Regions from separate parts of the Sporosarcina sp. FSL K6-1540 genome, predicted to be linked through region 2. Evidence: riboswitches for the same ligand, from Rfam matches in the RefSeq annotation. Region 2 holds a riboswitch; the other holds the start of a gene.
What was found. A riboswitch is a leader RNA that binds a small molecule or an ion and turns the genes downstream of it on or off. The one in region 2 is predicted to bind cyclic di-GMP.

Region 1 (7,849 bases), 1.6 Mb from region 2:
GACGAAAGACCTTTTTATCACCATCAAGTATTACGGTACCAAATTACCTAACTCAACACAGCATCGGTTTACAAATGTAAAAAACGCCCGAATGGACGTTTTCACATTAATAATTATTCAATTTCACTACTTTGCAGTTTGTTCCTGCTGCGCGTTACGCATTTACACTTTCGGCTTTGCGACCCTGTCTTGCATGTAATCTTTTCATCGCAAATCTTGCTATTGGCTGTGCAACCAACAGTTCAATCCAAAATGCTATACCAAAGTTTCTTGGCCAAATGTGAAAGAAATTTTTAAATGGTTCTAGGCTTATTTGTTTCGTACCAACCCAAGTTCCGATAATCGATAGAATAATAGATAATACCGTAACATTCAATAAAGTATTCAATAGAATTCTGGCATTAAACCCATCTGATTGTCCCACGAATTTTGGTATCAGCTTGCCAACAATCGGTCCCGCAATCAATCGTACTGATAAAATTACGATTATCCACATAAACGGAATAATCTTTAATGTATCTAGATATACCTCTTTACTGAAGCCACGTTCCAACCCTGTAATAATAGGGGCGATTGTGTTTACTGAAATAATTGAAATGATTAATAAAAATAATATACCTTCTCTTCCGTTTCTAGGTAGTCTTGTTTCTCCATGCATGTTTGTCATCTCCGCGAATAATATTTCAGATGGCAGACGTATCATGAGACATATATTTTTGGTTAATGAGAAAGCCAATATCTCTACACACTGATTTACTAATCATAGCATTTTCTTCAAATGAATGTCACCTCTCCGTCAGCCATTCCACACTCCTTATTTTTGGATAACCAGACTAATCGCATTGCTATCCTAGCCTTATACCTTCTCTATCTTTCGGCTTTCGTTTCGCGTATGCAGCATGCCGTCAACGGTAGATTTGTTTTCCCTTAATTAATAGAAAACCACCAAACGCATTGTTTGCCAGTTTTCTTTTTGGAAAGTAAAAGAACGCCCGGTTGGACGTTCTCCATTTGTACTTATTCTTAGCGCTGAACCTTAACGTATAAACGCCAAATCTCTCTCAGCCAAAGCATCTTTCAGCCAGCAAGGATGCATTTTCAACAAATCTGCTGGCAAAGCTTGTTGTTCGAAATATTGAATATCGAGTGATTCCGAAGAATTGCATCGAAGTTCTCCGCTTATAATTTCAGCTAAAAAACAGGTTGTTATAAAATGAACTATTTTTCCTTTAGGGTATGAAAACACCTGTGAATCTGGATCAGAGTAAACACCGATTAGCTTAGTAATTCGTATATCTAAATTCGTTTCTTCCTTCATTTCCCTAATAGCTGCTTCGGATACTGTCTCCCCGATCTCTACATGTCCTGATGGGATCCCCCATAGCCCCACATCAGCTCTCTTCTGCAATAATACTCGATTATCTTCATCTAAAATAATAATAGCGACTCCTGCTTTAAGTTCGTTAATTTCCTTCATTTCAATTATCCCCTTAAGTAATAAAATAAGGCTGATTGAGAAAGTTTCAATGCATCATATGCTGAAATTTTCCCCCTCGAACCTTTTATGTCAATAGGCACCTTATGCAACCTGTAAAAGATACGATCCTTGGTTTCAGACGTTTATAAGCAAAACCCTAGTTATAGTTCTCCAATATATTGATTTGATGGACTATAAATCATGATACCTATAGTACTATTTAAATTCAAGAGATACTCCAAGAATTCATTCAACGACAATCAAAATCTCGCGAACACACGTAATTGCATCGTTAGCCATGAACCCCAGCTCCTCGATTCGCTGCTTGTCGCTGAATCTGGGCGCTAATAATAATGCGGGGTTTGAATCGGATGGTTACTAAGCTGTTGGGTTGGGTTGTAACTTCGGAAATTGTTTAGTTGGCCATTGTTGCATCGAGATTACAGGTCAGGTTCAATCGGTGTATGCAGCAAGCAAGCCCACGAAAACACTTGACTGAACGTAAGAAAAGCACCCAGCAAGATGCTAAATAAACTCATAACTTTTACCTGTTGGATACATGAAAACGTTGTACCATAGCAAGATTATATCCTTTTATATAGGAATTCCCCATTATATCTTGATGAATGTGTTTATCTTGTATCATTTGAGTAACTTTTATCGACGCATCTTCTAGACTACTCGCAGATAAGTTCATAATGAAAGTTTCATTATCATTAAAATGAAGTGTTATCTGAAATTCAAGCATTTTCTCACCTCCCGCAACCGATGTTATCAGAAATATAGGTAAACTAAAAGTTAACACTCGTATGTAATTGGACTGTTGCATAGTTCTACATACAAATTATCGCACTCCCGACTTGCCTTTAAGTTTATCTTCTTTATTCTCTAAGAACAATATCTCGACGTATTTGGCATTTCTGACATTTGCATCACGATGGAGCCTTTCAGGTGTCGGATGGGACGTGCTTATCCAAGAGTACTTCTTCACCTCAAGAATCCAACGAAGAACTTCTATCCCTCTCACATTTCCAACTACGTGGATACGCTCTTGAATTATCCTTAACTTCGTTCCTATCTAATGACTTGTTGGAGATGCTTACTCCTTCGAAAAACATCTCTAATCCTTTCAGTTTGATTGATTCCCATCGACTTTTCCTACTTTGGTGCCCCATTAGCTGTTTTCGGGCAAAATAAGTGCAAAGACTAAAATCCAATAATAAAACAAAACAACCGTTAAGTTGAATCAGTGTCCTCATTTTTTCCGATAGACGATTATTTTGATTGTGAATAAAATTTTCATTTTGCTTGATACTACTGTTAGTAAAAATATATAAATGAGGTGCTAAATGTGTATTACTACAAAGAAGAATTGATCAATCCCGTCACTCCTCCCGATAAACCCGACCCTGAAGCTGCAAAAGTAATGCAAGAAATTCTAGGTGGGCATTTTGGAGAAATGCGTACCATGATGCAGTACTTTTTCCAAAGCTCCAATTTCAGAGGTAAGGAAACACAATATCGCGACTTACTTCGTGGTGTGTTTTTGGAAGAAATCGCTCATGTTGAACTTGTCCAGAATACAATCAATCAAATGTTAAATGATTCAGGTGAATCTGCTGTACCAGGTAATGCTGGCGTCGATCAAGCACCTCTCGATGATGCCGTTAGACACGCAAATCCTCATCACTACATTATTGGTGCTCAAGCCTCTCTCCCTGTAGATGCTACTGGGAATCCTTGGAACGGTTCTTGGGTTTATAGCCATGGCAATTTGATTAGTGATATGCTCGATAACCTGGTGTTAGAATCAACCGGTGTCTTGCAAAAAACTCGAATTTACGAAATGAGTTCTAACAAAACATTTCGCGAGACATTAGCTTTCCTAATCGTGAGAGATAACGCACATCAGAATGCGTTTGCAAAAGCATTGGAAACGCTCGGCGTTGATTGGGGCAAGCTGTTCCCTGTCCCGAATTACGATATAAATAAATATCCTGAATGCAGAAAATATGTGGAGTTAGGGTATCATAATGCCCAGTTCAATTTCAGATTAGACCCAACTAGAATCGGGGAAATTTTCCAAGGACAGTCCCCTAGCAGAAATAATGGCGAACTTAAAGTTACTCCTCCACCTGCTGGATTCCCGGTTCCTTTACTGCCTGACATGCCAAATGAACATAGTCCAGGTATTCAAGACATGAATAACTAAATTCTTTCAGTCCCTATATAAGGGACTGTTTTTTTATCTCTTCGTGTAACTAACCTCATTAAATAGAACCTCACAGAACTCAGATTTATAGGATTGTTTCCAAACTGTCACCGATCCATAACTGACTAACCTATAATTAAGCAGATTTCGTAGTAAACTTACATTAGATAAAGTCAGAATGGAGACTATCAAATGACAGTTACAACATGGATTTGGATATGGATTTGTATTATTATCTTTGTTTTAGAACTCATTTTCATCTATTTCGTCGTCCATAAAAGTTATCGATATAAACATACGATTGATCCGATTGATGATCATATAGAAGAAATGAATAGAGAGTGAATCGATATAGATTAATGAATTATTTCTATGAAAATTAATTTATACATATAGAGCGGACCGGCATATGACAGTAAAAGTCCTTTCTATCATTTTGACAGCGCATCAAAAATAGTAAGTTGCTGCACCACGGTTAACACTCCCTCACAGAATGTTTGGTGCTGACGAATATACGGATCGTCCTATCGCTAGCACTCCACATCCAATCCCTGGTGCGTCGTTCAATATCTTTCAGCACCTCTAACAGTAACCGGGTTAAAAGTTTGATTATTTCTTCGTATGAGGTCATTCAGTTATCTACTTCGCTTTTTGGTCAGACTATGCGTTCCCACTTATTGCACTAGCTTGTAAATTTGAAATAAACTCCTAAAAAAAACACTTTTAGTTACAGTAACCATGGTACAATCATTCTAAAGGAGGGATATCCTTGAGATACATTCTAAGTGTTATTATTTCGATTCTTGTAATAGTTTTACTGCTTAAGCTAATAGGCGTACTGTAAACAGTCACATTATCTTTAAACTAAAAGTCAGTGGTTTTTTTCCAGGTTCTGCTTCTATATCGCTTAGGTGCCTGGGGGAAGAAATTGATTTCGTTATGATAATATCTAGTCCTCTTCTTAATTTACTGCATATAATGGGTCTCCCATTTCCTCGTACTGTGCGTTAAAGTAACGAACTGTCAGCCTGCAAAAAGCCATTTGTGGTGCTTTCAAATTCCTGTAATAAATCCCTATCTGTGTGATCCTGCGTATTAGGCGCATTCATGAATTTCATAAATGCATATTCTTTAGTCCGTAGATTCGGTTCGGCCTCGTTTAGAATTTCATCCACACTTTCCGCTACAATGACTTCGATATACATTTCTGTTGCCTTTTTATAAGGAGTTGTCTTCAAGTCGTTTTCCTCCACGTTCACCGCTACCAAGCCTTAATGCTCGTTTTTATTACATTCGCAATAAAATAGTTTAATAAGTTTCCATCACATCTGCTACATATTTTGGTCGAACTGCGTACTACATTTTGATGGCTTTCACTGCATTTTCACTTTGCAAAAAAGCAAGAATCCTCAAGGAACATTGAATGTAATAAGCTAATAAAAAGCATAAAGAATATTAAGGTATAGCCAGTCATACATTTAATCAATGTTGTTGTTTGTAATAGATATCAAAGTATTACAGAGGGAGAATAGCTATGAGCGTTGAGTTTGTTTTAATGGCACCAACAGCTCTTCAAGTGTTTAAGGCAGGAGAGTCCAATCCAAAAAAAGTAAAGCGGATTGTTTATGGGCAAGCTACATCTGACGCAAATGGTATAGCCACACTTTATTTCACAGAAAACGGATTATCTAATGGTATTCCATTATTAACAACTATTGACTATGCTGTATCAAGCGTATATTCTACAAATCCTTCGATAAATGCAAGACCGAGAGTACAAATGCGAGAAAAGAATGTTGCTGCAAAATTCGTCTCTGCTAATGTCACAAATAATAGTAGTATAGTAGTACTAGGAATTAATGTATTAGGTTCAGAAAATCCAGTGAGTGGAATTCTTGTAGATTTTATGATTTTAGGTAGCTTTGATAGGTAAGAGAAAGCGACAATAATTTTGAAAAACGTGGATTAACAATGGTTGTTCGAAATTTCCGGGCATAAATCTCAAGATGACTGTGATAAAGACTGCTGATTATTTTTAATCAGTGGTCTTTTCTTTTCGGACAGCACATGTTAATAACCCACCTATTTGCCTACTACTCCTTTGTATTAGACTCTTTCATAAGATTGTTCTATCAAAGTATGTTAGTTTGTATATAGGCAAACTTATCGAAAGGTAAGGACGCAAAGCCAAGGGCCTAATACAACTATTTGTAATGGTAGCCGGTTACCAAGTGTATTGCTTTCTATCACTTGTTAAAAAGGATGAGGATCATTTTCAATAAATCAGTAATGCTCGTAGATGATTCAAAATTCATGAGAAATCTATTAAGAAAGATTATCGTAAGTAACGGTTATTATGTCGTAGCTGAAGCTGGGAGTGGAGAAGATGCTGTGCCTCTTTATAAATCACACTTCCCGCATATCGTTTTATTGGATATCACTTTACCAAATATGAACGGTATCGCTACGCTAAAAGAAATTAAGAAAATAAACCCCAATGCTCGTGTTGTTATGTGCTCAGCCTTAGGGACTCAAGATTTAATAATTGAGGCTTTAGAAAATGGAGCCGCAGATTTTATCGTGAAGCCTTTTTTTGATGGACTTATTACCCAATTAAATAAAATCTATTGAAAAACATAGTACACTAACATAAAAGACCAAGAAATTACGGTCTTTTTTTCATCTTAAATGTACAATTCGTGTTTACTCCATCACTTCCCCCGCCCATGCATCCAACCAATTTAATAAAATCCTAACGCGATTAACAAAGTCAAAATAATGAATGTCCATCCTTCAAACGAGGTCATTACTGTCGCCATAACTTCCAAGCCTCTTGCCTTTTCTCATACAACTCCCGCTGCAACAATGGCTCGTACACCACAACCTTGTAACGGGATGGCCACTCATTTAAAAACCTCGAAGTCAAATTAGCGAAAGCCTACAGTGACACATTCACTTTTCAAATTGGTGGAATATTTGGAGATTGTTTTCATTTAAACCCCTCATAAGCCTTGAGGCATAAGCATTGTTGCTACTATGAATTATTTCGTGCTAGACTAATCAGCCGTTTCGTACGTACGTTCTGCAGGTGTGATAATATGATAGTTTCAGCATCCAGGTACTAATCGACTATGCCACGCCGTTAAAGTAAAGTCGTAGGAAATCTTTTGAATTCGTGTGGTTGGGGGACATTCAGGGGGACACATTAAATGCGGACAGGCGCACGACTTATAACATAATAACAGCCACCTTCTCAATCGAGTTGGTGGCTGTTTTTTTACTCACTTTTCATTTCCCAGCTTTTCAAACAAGTGGTTGACTTTATCACACATTTCTTCAGTTTCACCAGGATCAATCTCTTGTCTATTTCTTTTTTAGTAATCAACAAGGTGTTTGCCCTTCATTTCCTCTTTTGCAAGAATAGGATACTACAGATGGAGGTGAAAGAATGAATTTTAATAACCACTTCTCTAATCGTAAATGTAGTAAATGTCACATCAGTCCATGTTCTTGCAAAAATATATGTAGAGTACCAAGAGTGTTCATGGGGCCAATTAGGGCTATCGGGCAGGCTGGCTCCACTAGTACTATCGGAGCCACATGCGGGTTATGCGAATACGGGTATATTTACAATCTAACTCCTCAAACGGTACCTATAGAAGCTGATGTTTTGTTTGATTCAAATGGATTAATGACACCTGGAATTGTGCATACCCTTGGAACCTCTCAAATTATGATTAACGTTCCGGGAGACTACGAGGTTACTTTCTCTGTATCAGGTACGGAACCTAACCAATTTGCACTGTTTTTAAATGGATCGCTGGTTCCCGGAACAGTCTATGGTTCAGGTGCTGGCACTCAGCAAAACAACGGGCAGGCTATTATTGCCATAGTAGCCAACGATGTTCTTACCCTTCGAAATCATTCTTCTGCTGCAGCAGTTGGTCTTGCGTCTGTGATAGGTGGTACACAAGCTAATGTAAATGCTTCTATTGTCATTAAGATGTTGAATCCCAATGCTTAGGTAGAAATTATTCGGTATAAAACATCTTGGTTTCACTGGATTTTAATACAGGCTTCAACAATCACCTGATGCAAAACTTCTAAAAATAGAGGTGAAAAGTCGGAAGTAATTACTATCCATAGAAGAAACTCAAAAA
Region 2 (7,849 bases):
GCATCGATGTGTTCACGGCTCTGTTTCTCAATATTTTCATTTGCTACACCTGCTTGGGCTACGCCCTTTGCATTAATACTGTTTGTAGCATCTGTTTTCAGGCCATTATATTCAACCGCCAATCCGTCAACTTTACCGCCAGCGTATGCGGCAACTTGTCCTGCTACATTTGTGGATGCCTTCCCAAATTGCCCGTCATACCAACTTTTGAGGTTTGTGCCTGCATCTGTTGCACCGAACGCTACTCCTGCACCTGTTACGAGTCCAAATACCATTGTTCCTGCGATTACTTTACCTTTTACTGTTTTGAACATTTAATTATCCCCTTTTATCATATTGGTTTGTATGAGTGCTTATTCGCTAAATACGTCTTCTACCATCTTTTCGAATTCCTGATCAATTTGTGCTTCAATATTCTGCTTGTCCACATAATCATTGAAGTTTACGTTTTCAAGTTTATTAACCGTAGCGTTCAGACTATTTATCGTGTCAGCCTGATACTTTTCGATGCCGGACTCCGCTTCTTTCACCTTATCGTCGCGGAAACTTGCCAATGCATCATCAATGCTTTTTTTTGATTCTTTCACAAAAACATTGACCTCTTTCAAGACCAATATCATACCGGTTGCAGTAGCTGCACCCAACTTTTCGCTTTCTTTATGGAATGCATTCTTATACCATTGGGAAAGGTTCTGTCCTGGATTGCCACTTGCATAAATGGTTCCTGCGCCTATTAAGAGAGTAAACACCAGAACAAACCCAAGAATTTTTTTCATCGTTGACACCTCTTTAGTAGATTTCATACTTTTTTATGAAAATCTCCTCCAATGCTTTTTTCGGCTTGTTACCTTTTTTGTAACTACTTTTAGTATAGGAGTATTCCTGTCGGGCATCCTCACTCTAAAGAGTACTTTTCTGGTATCGTTTGTCTACTTCGATTTTCTACTTTAGTGTAGTGTCGGTGCACTTTTGTACCAGTTCACTTCTACTTCGATGATTGGCTCTATTTTATAGAAGTAAATTTGTATATTGATTAATCGATGGGTAGTTGTAATAGATGTAGGTTCTTATCGATGTGAGAAGAAATAGCGACAGTATTCGGTGCTAAGCATGCAAAAATCCAACCAATCACGTACTTGGCTGGATTTTTTCCAAACTTTTTTGAATAACGAAGTCTTGTAGGTACTCATTTCACTTCGGTATCGCATAAACAATATACCGTTGCGGTGCATTGCCGATATACCGAAATGGATAGCATGTGGATAAAGTCAGCATTTCTTCCGGTGCTGTAGAACGGATGACTGTTGTATCATTTGCATCTACAATTTCCGTATCCACAACGGCATATGTAAAGGTGCCATGCTGCATTTCCATAATGATTGTATCGCCATTTTGCAATTTGTCCAATCCGGTAAACACGGTGTCCCTGTGTCCCGATAACAGAATTTGATCTTTTTGCCCGGGATAAACGGTGCCTGTGTAGTGACCAACGCCTTGCTTTAAAGCATCGTCATCCGTCCCTTCCACTATGGGAAGCTCTTTTTGGATAATGGGAATTTGCAGGATGCCGATTGTTTGACCGTTCTGAAAAGACAGGTCGGGATAGGATGACTCAAGCTGGGGTGACTTTATTTTTTGTTTTTCCAACTCCCCCTTTGCCTGAACCAGTGCGGCTTTTTCCGACTGCTGTGCGGATTTTAGCTGCACACTGGCGTAGCCTATCAAAAATAGTCCAACCGCCAGCAAAATCACAGCCATTTTTTTCAGCAATTACATCACCTCCAGCTAATAAAGCATGTGTTGATTCATCTCATTTTCACGAAAAACAGAAAAGCTACCAAGGCATGATACGCCATGCACAGGCAGCTTTTCAAAAGTTTCTCTTTAACCAATTAGCCATTTGAGTCATTTACGTGTCTATTGAGCTATTTTCATCCTTCTGTAATGCCTGATGATCATCAACACAATTCCACCTGCCACAAGTACAGAACCAACTAACATCAAATTAAATATATTTGTTGACGTGGCAGGCAAGTTGAACCCGGCTGTTGTTGGAACGCCGCTGTCGATCTGTCCTGGTATTGTGACTTGAACCGCCGGGCTATCGCTTCCTCCCTCCGCTGGGTTATCACTTCCTTCCTCCGCAGGGTTATCGCTTCCTTCCTCCGCAGGGTTATCGCTTCCTCCCTCCGCAGGGTTATCGCTTCCTCCCTCCGTAGGGTTATCGCTTCCTCCCTCCGTAGGGTTATCGCTTCCTCCCTCCGTAGGGTTATCGCTTCCTCCCTCCGCAGGGTTATCGCTTCCTCCGTCCCCTGGGTTATCGCCTCCTCCATTCCCCGGGTTATCTCTTCCTTCCGCCGTAAAAGTGAAAACAAATGCCGCCCCAAGGCCTTGAAAATCATTTCCAAGGTGCTCCGGAAAACGAATAGTGATGTCCAGATTCTCCCCGCTGCCGCGTGTAAGTTTTCTTGCGGGCAGAGATTTAAATGCAGCCAATTTGCCCTGATACAATTCCTTGTCGTCGGCTTTTATTTCCAGCAGTAGCTCGTTGAACAGCTTTTTTTCTCCACTGTTTTCTAACTGCATTTGGTAGGCAAATTCTTTGCTACCTAAGTTTTTGACTGTAATGGTCCGAGGTGCCCAGTCACCAGGCTTCATATTGCTGATTTCAAATAACGTATCTTTTGGTGAAATGCCGATGTCTATATCAGCATTGCCCGTGTTGTCTTCACCATCTGCTAATACGCTCGTCATAGGAAAGAAACAGATTCCGCTAATCAATAGAAGAACCGGAAAAAGTCGAAACAGTTTGCTCATGATAATGCCTCCTTACATATCTTAGCGATTGATTCAGGAAGAACTTTCTCCGCCATCTTCCCCCACTATATTCACCTTTTTTTTCGGAGCCAATTCGATTTCTCCAAGTGCTCTCCAAATCGTAAACCCCGAGTAGATAAGCAGCAGGAATCCGGGTATTAATAGCAAAAGCGCACCGTTCTTCGACTGGGTAAAGTTAATGAAGTACCCTACGTAAGGCACTGTAAAACCGGTGTACTCTGCTACCACATTGTCAGACAGAACTGGATTCATGTCCTCTGCATTGTTGTTGTCGCCTTTTGTCCGGTAAAGTACGGAGTCTCCACTTTTGACCACCTCAGTAATCCTGTGTGTGATCAAAATATTTTCTGCTTCCTGGAATGTGATGACGTCGCCTTTTTTAAAATTGGTTTTATCTTCAGCCGGTTTCACAGCAATGATCGAGCCTGTTAGGATTCCCGGCTCCATGGATCCCGACAGAACAGTTTTTAGTTGGTAACCGAAAAGTTGTGGCTCGCCGCCTGAGATTTTCGTGAAGACCACTACGGAAGCGACACTAATCAGCAGAACCATCAATATGCCTGAGACGATGCTACTTATCCTCTTCATTCGTTTCTTCTTTTTCATTAATTTCTTCTCTCTCATTTGTATCACCTTCTACTTTCTTTGTATTATTTTCTGGTTCTACGACAGCGTTCACTTCAGCTTCATTCTTTGTTTTAGAGCCGTCTTCTGGAGCCTTATTTTCTACAGAATCCTTTTCATCCGGTTTCTTTTCAGTAGATTCATCAACAGATCCATCCTTGATGTCCGGCTGTTTTTGACCGTCATCTTCAGGCTTCTGCTGCTCGTTCTCTTTGTTAGCATCCGAATCTGCTTTATCATCTTCACCTTCTATGACCTTATCCTTTTCAATTTCTTCCTTTGATTCATCATCTATATTCTTGCAGTCGGCCTTTATTTTCTCGCTTGATACAGCATCCTGTTCGTTTTCTCCAACAGACTTACCATCTTCGCGCTTGCAATCGACATCGCTTGGTACAGCATCCTGCTCTTCTTTTTCCTTAGTCTTATCATCTTTGTCTAGGCAGTCGACTTCGGTTTCCTCACCCGATACCGTGTCCTTATCGTTTTCTTCCTTAGGCTTATTATCTATGTTCTCGCGGTCGATCTTGATTTCCTCGCCCGTTACAGCATCCTTTTCAATTTCCTCACCGCATTGATTCGTAAGTACAACCGGAACTTCCCATTCGGCAGTGATCATCTGGGAAACTTCCGACTGGCTACTGAGATATGCGGATGTGTCAGACGAAATATAACTAATGCTAAAGATGACTAAATAACATATGAGTGCCAATTTTAAAGTCAGAAATGGACCTTGATGCTTTTTCCTACGTTTGCGCCTTCGGCTGGTTTTCAACCTGATCCCGCCTTTCGATTTTTTACCACTGGATTTTTCTTACGTATATTCCTCAAAACATAAAATCGAGTTATATGTTGAGAAATATATATAAGGAAGAGCATTGGTTGATTGATGAAATAAAAGGAAGGAGGAGAAGTGCTCTCCTCCCGGGATATATGTTATTTCTTTTCCCCTTTTGTCTGCTGTGCATCAAATGTCCATTTAAGCTCTAAAGAATCACCTTGGAATTCGTTTTGATCTTTGTCGTTCTCGACAAATTCGAATTGTACGGACAGCGTGTCAGAATTGCCGGCTTTTAAACCGCCTTTTTCTTCAAGGTATGGGACAAAGACTTTATTTGCAACGGCATCTGGTGTCATACCCTGTAACTCAGCAAGAGTTGTTTGGTAAACCACGTTGTCCAGTCCAGTCCACGGTCCCGTGATTGATTTATCGTGGTTCCACATGAAGTTAACTCGGATATGACTTCCAAAGTTTTCTACATTATCACCATTTTTGTCTGTTACTGAATACTCTGTCTTAAGTAATACCTTGGATATGTCGAGTGTGCCGTCATTTTTCAATGTAAAATCACGATTCATCCAGTCACCAGGCTTAATGTTTTTTACATCGATAATTGTTTCAGGCTTTAGTGATAAATCCAGTGTACCGGCAGCGAATGTATTCGTGCTTGTTTCCACATCGTTGAAATAAGCATATGTTCCTCCACCGATCATACTTACAGCCAATGCCCCAGTTGCGATACCCATTGCTAGCTTCTGTTTAATACCCATTTTTAATTTCCTCCAATTAGTTTGTATTTTTTCGCTTTTATTGAATGCTTGTTCTTTGTTCTTCCCTGCGACTTGGAAGAAATTATTTTCTTCTTCGTTCTAAGGTATGAGTTCATTTTCACCTGATAAAGTAGCCTTGATTGCATGCACCATTTTCATAGTTTGGCAGCTGTTGTGATCCTTGACACCCCTTTAGTAGGTGTCATACTTTTTCATGGAAATCTCCTCCAATGCTTTTTTCGGCTCGTTACCATTTTTGTAACTACTTTTAGTATAGGAGTATTCCTAGCGGGCATCCTCACTCTAAAGAGTGATTTTCTGATATCGATTGTCTACTTCGATTTTCTACTTTAGTGTAGGGTCGGTGCACTTTTGTACCAGTTCACTTCTACTTCTGTTAATGAATAGCTCACTCGGAAGTAATAGCTCTATCTTATAGAAGTAACCTTTAATATTGATTTACTGATAGGTAACAAGTAACTGAAAAGTCTTAATTCGCTAAAATACAAGTTAATAACAAAAAAAAAGAACCTCTTCAACCGCAGGAGATGACGTCATATTCAATGTAATTTGGTTATACTGAACTATATAAAAGAATATAATTTACGGAAACTGTGAAATACATCCTCTATATGGGCACCTTGGATGTATGGAGTTATTGGTGCAACCGACCTAATTACACTTGGACATTATGTTCAAGTTGATTGGGTTTTTATTATGAAATGAGAGGGTGTGACAAAAATCAGAAAGATTCTAGCTGATATATTAGAAGGATACACTCAGAAAGCTTCTGCTTTGGATTTGGTACAAGCATGCGCTACTAATAAACCAATCGAAACGAATGATACCTATCTAGATACATTGAAGCACGGTATATCGCTGTACCACCTAATGGATAATTCAAGCCCTCAAATTATAATGAATGAAATAATGGCAGCTATCATCAAGCTTACACATAGTGGAGAAGCATTCTTTTGGTTGACCGACGTAAATCATCAAAATAGCTACCTAACATCTTCTACGAGTAATCCCCACATTGAAACTAGCCTAAGAAAACAATGGAATACTATACGCCTGGAGAAAGAACTGTTTGTCAGTAAGATTAACGAGGATTGGTACGGTATGAAAGTAATTAGAACCTCCACTACTACCGGTGTGATTGGAGTTAAGATTTCCGGTTCAAGTGAGTCTAGAGAAACATTGCTCTTTAATCGCCCATTTGAGTTTTTAGCCGAACTTAGTGAAATAATGCTCGAAAGAATTCATACAGATTCAATGAAGGAGCAAATGATTGTAATTAAGGAGCAGAATCGTATCTCCAATGAAATTCACGACAGTGTTTCACAAAGATTGGTCGGTATTGTATATTCTCTGCACAGTTTACAAACAAAAAGTAAAGGCATGACAAGTACTGAGTTGAATGATGAATATCAATTTCTTTCACAATCTGCCAACACTACACTAAAGGAACTACGGTTGGCTATTTACGGTCTCAACTCGACGAAGAATGGTGAAAAGCCTTTTCTAGTCCAGCTGAAGAATTATTTGGACGAGTATGCACGGTTAAGTGATATACGAATTGATTATCAGATAACGGGTGATGAAGCTTTACTATCAAGCGAACTAAAACAAGCAATCTATAGAATTATTTGTGAAGCTTGCGGAAATGCCGTTCGCCATGGCCAGTGCACGGCTATTGAACTCAGATTATCTATACTGGACGAGAAAACTGTATTGGAAATTCATGATAATGGAATCGGAATTAATTCGCACATTTCCGAAGGCCAGCAGGAAAAAGGAATCGGTCTTTTCAATATTAGACGTCTTGTAAGTACTTTTGCAGGATCGTTTTTGATAAATGGATTACACGGGATAGGGACAGAAATACAAATCGAAATTCCAACCGCAAAAATACTTGAGAAGGTCCAGGTGATTGGCTAATGCAAATTGTTATTGTCGATGATCATCCATTAGTAAGAAAAGGATTAACATCTATCCTTACTATAGATGGAGCAATTGAAATCCTAGGTGAAGCAGCAAATAGAAAGGACGCGCTAACTCTATTCCATGACACTATACCTGATTTGGCTATAGTGGATCTTCGCTTAGCTAATGAATCCGGTTTGGAATTAATTACAGAAGCGAAACAACAAGGAATAACCTGTAAATTTGTTGTGCTAACTTCATCGACGGAAGAGCACGACTTTAAACAGGCAAAAGAAATAGGAGTCGATGGCTATATATTAAAAGAGGCATTACCTGAAGAACTGATCCATGCCCTCGGAGTTATCGGCAGAGGTAGAAAGTATTATGATCCAGGGGTGTTTGATTTGGTGATAAAATCGAAGGAAAGCCCTTTTGAAAATGATAGGCATATCGAACAGCTAACACCGAAGGAAAAGGAGATCTTACTCGAACTCGGGATGGGCCATTCAAATAAACAAATTTCACAGGCTTTATATATTACAGAGTTTACTGTAAAAAAACATGTCAGTCAGGTATTAGCAAAGTTAAATCTTGCCGATCGAACAAACGCGGCATTGTATGCCAATGCTAAGGGCTTGGTGGCGTATAGTGTGAATTGAATGTATGTTTAGCGCTAAAAACTCCCACGATTAGTAACCTCGTGGGAGTTTTTCTGTTGGATAGAGTGGTGGAAAGATACGATCAGTTGAAATACTATATGCTCGGGTGGGCGACAGTTTATGATCGGGTGGCGGGATATATGATCGGCAGGCCGGCAGTTATGATTGGATGGCCGGATATATGATCGGCTGCGTGGCGGTTATGATTGGGTGACGGGTTATATGATCGGCAACCCCGCGATTATGATTGG

Region 1: it holds a riboswitch for cyclic di-GMP, as region 2 does, so the genes downstream of both, MKY15_RS19300 (response regulator) here and MKY15_RS04285 (ATP-binding protein) in region 2, are expected to answer to the same signal.

What each region holds. Positions count from the first base shown of each region.
Region 1 is NZ_CP152018.1:4,094,773-4,102,621, forward strand. It holds gene MKY15_RS19270 (hypothetical protein) at 155-658, opposite strand; gene MKY15_RS19275 (NUDIX domain-containing protein) at 1,037-1,477, opposite strand; gene MKY15_RS19280 (manganese catalase family protein) at 2,829-3,689, shown strand; gene ytzI (YtzI protein) at 3,882-4,034, shown strand; gene MKY15_RS19290 (hypothetical protein) at 4,697-4,927, opposite strand; gene MKY15_RS19295 (hypothetical protein) at 5,224-5,622, shown strand; cyclic di-GMP riboswitch class I at 5,836-5,921, shown strand; gene MKY15_RS19300 (response regulator) at 6,003-6,320, shown strand; gene MKY15_RS19305 (collagen-like protein) at 7,234-7,713, shown strand.
Region 2 is NZ_CP152018.1:956,695-964,543, forward strand. It holds gene MKY15_RS04250 (hypothetical protein) at 1-314, opposite strand, end outside; gene MKY15_RS04255 (hypothetical protein) at 354-776, opposite strand; gene MKY15_RS04260 (class D sortase) at 1,192-1,770, opposite strand; gene MKY15_RS04265 (hypothetical protein) at 1,918-2,817, opposite strand; gene MKY15_RS04270 (signal peptidase I) at 2,851-3,462, opposite strand; gene MKY15_RS04275 (hypothetical protein) at 3,410-4,081, opposite strand; gene MKY15_RS04280 (CalY family protein) at 4,399-5,013, opposite strand; cyclic di-GMP riboswitch class II at 5,612-5,693, shown strand; gene MKY15_RS04285 (ATP-binding protein) at 5,746-6,954, shown strand; gene MKY15_RS04290 (response regulator transcription factor) at 6,954-7,598, shown strand; gene MKY15_RS04295 (hypothetical protein) at 7,655-7,783, shown strand.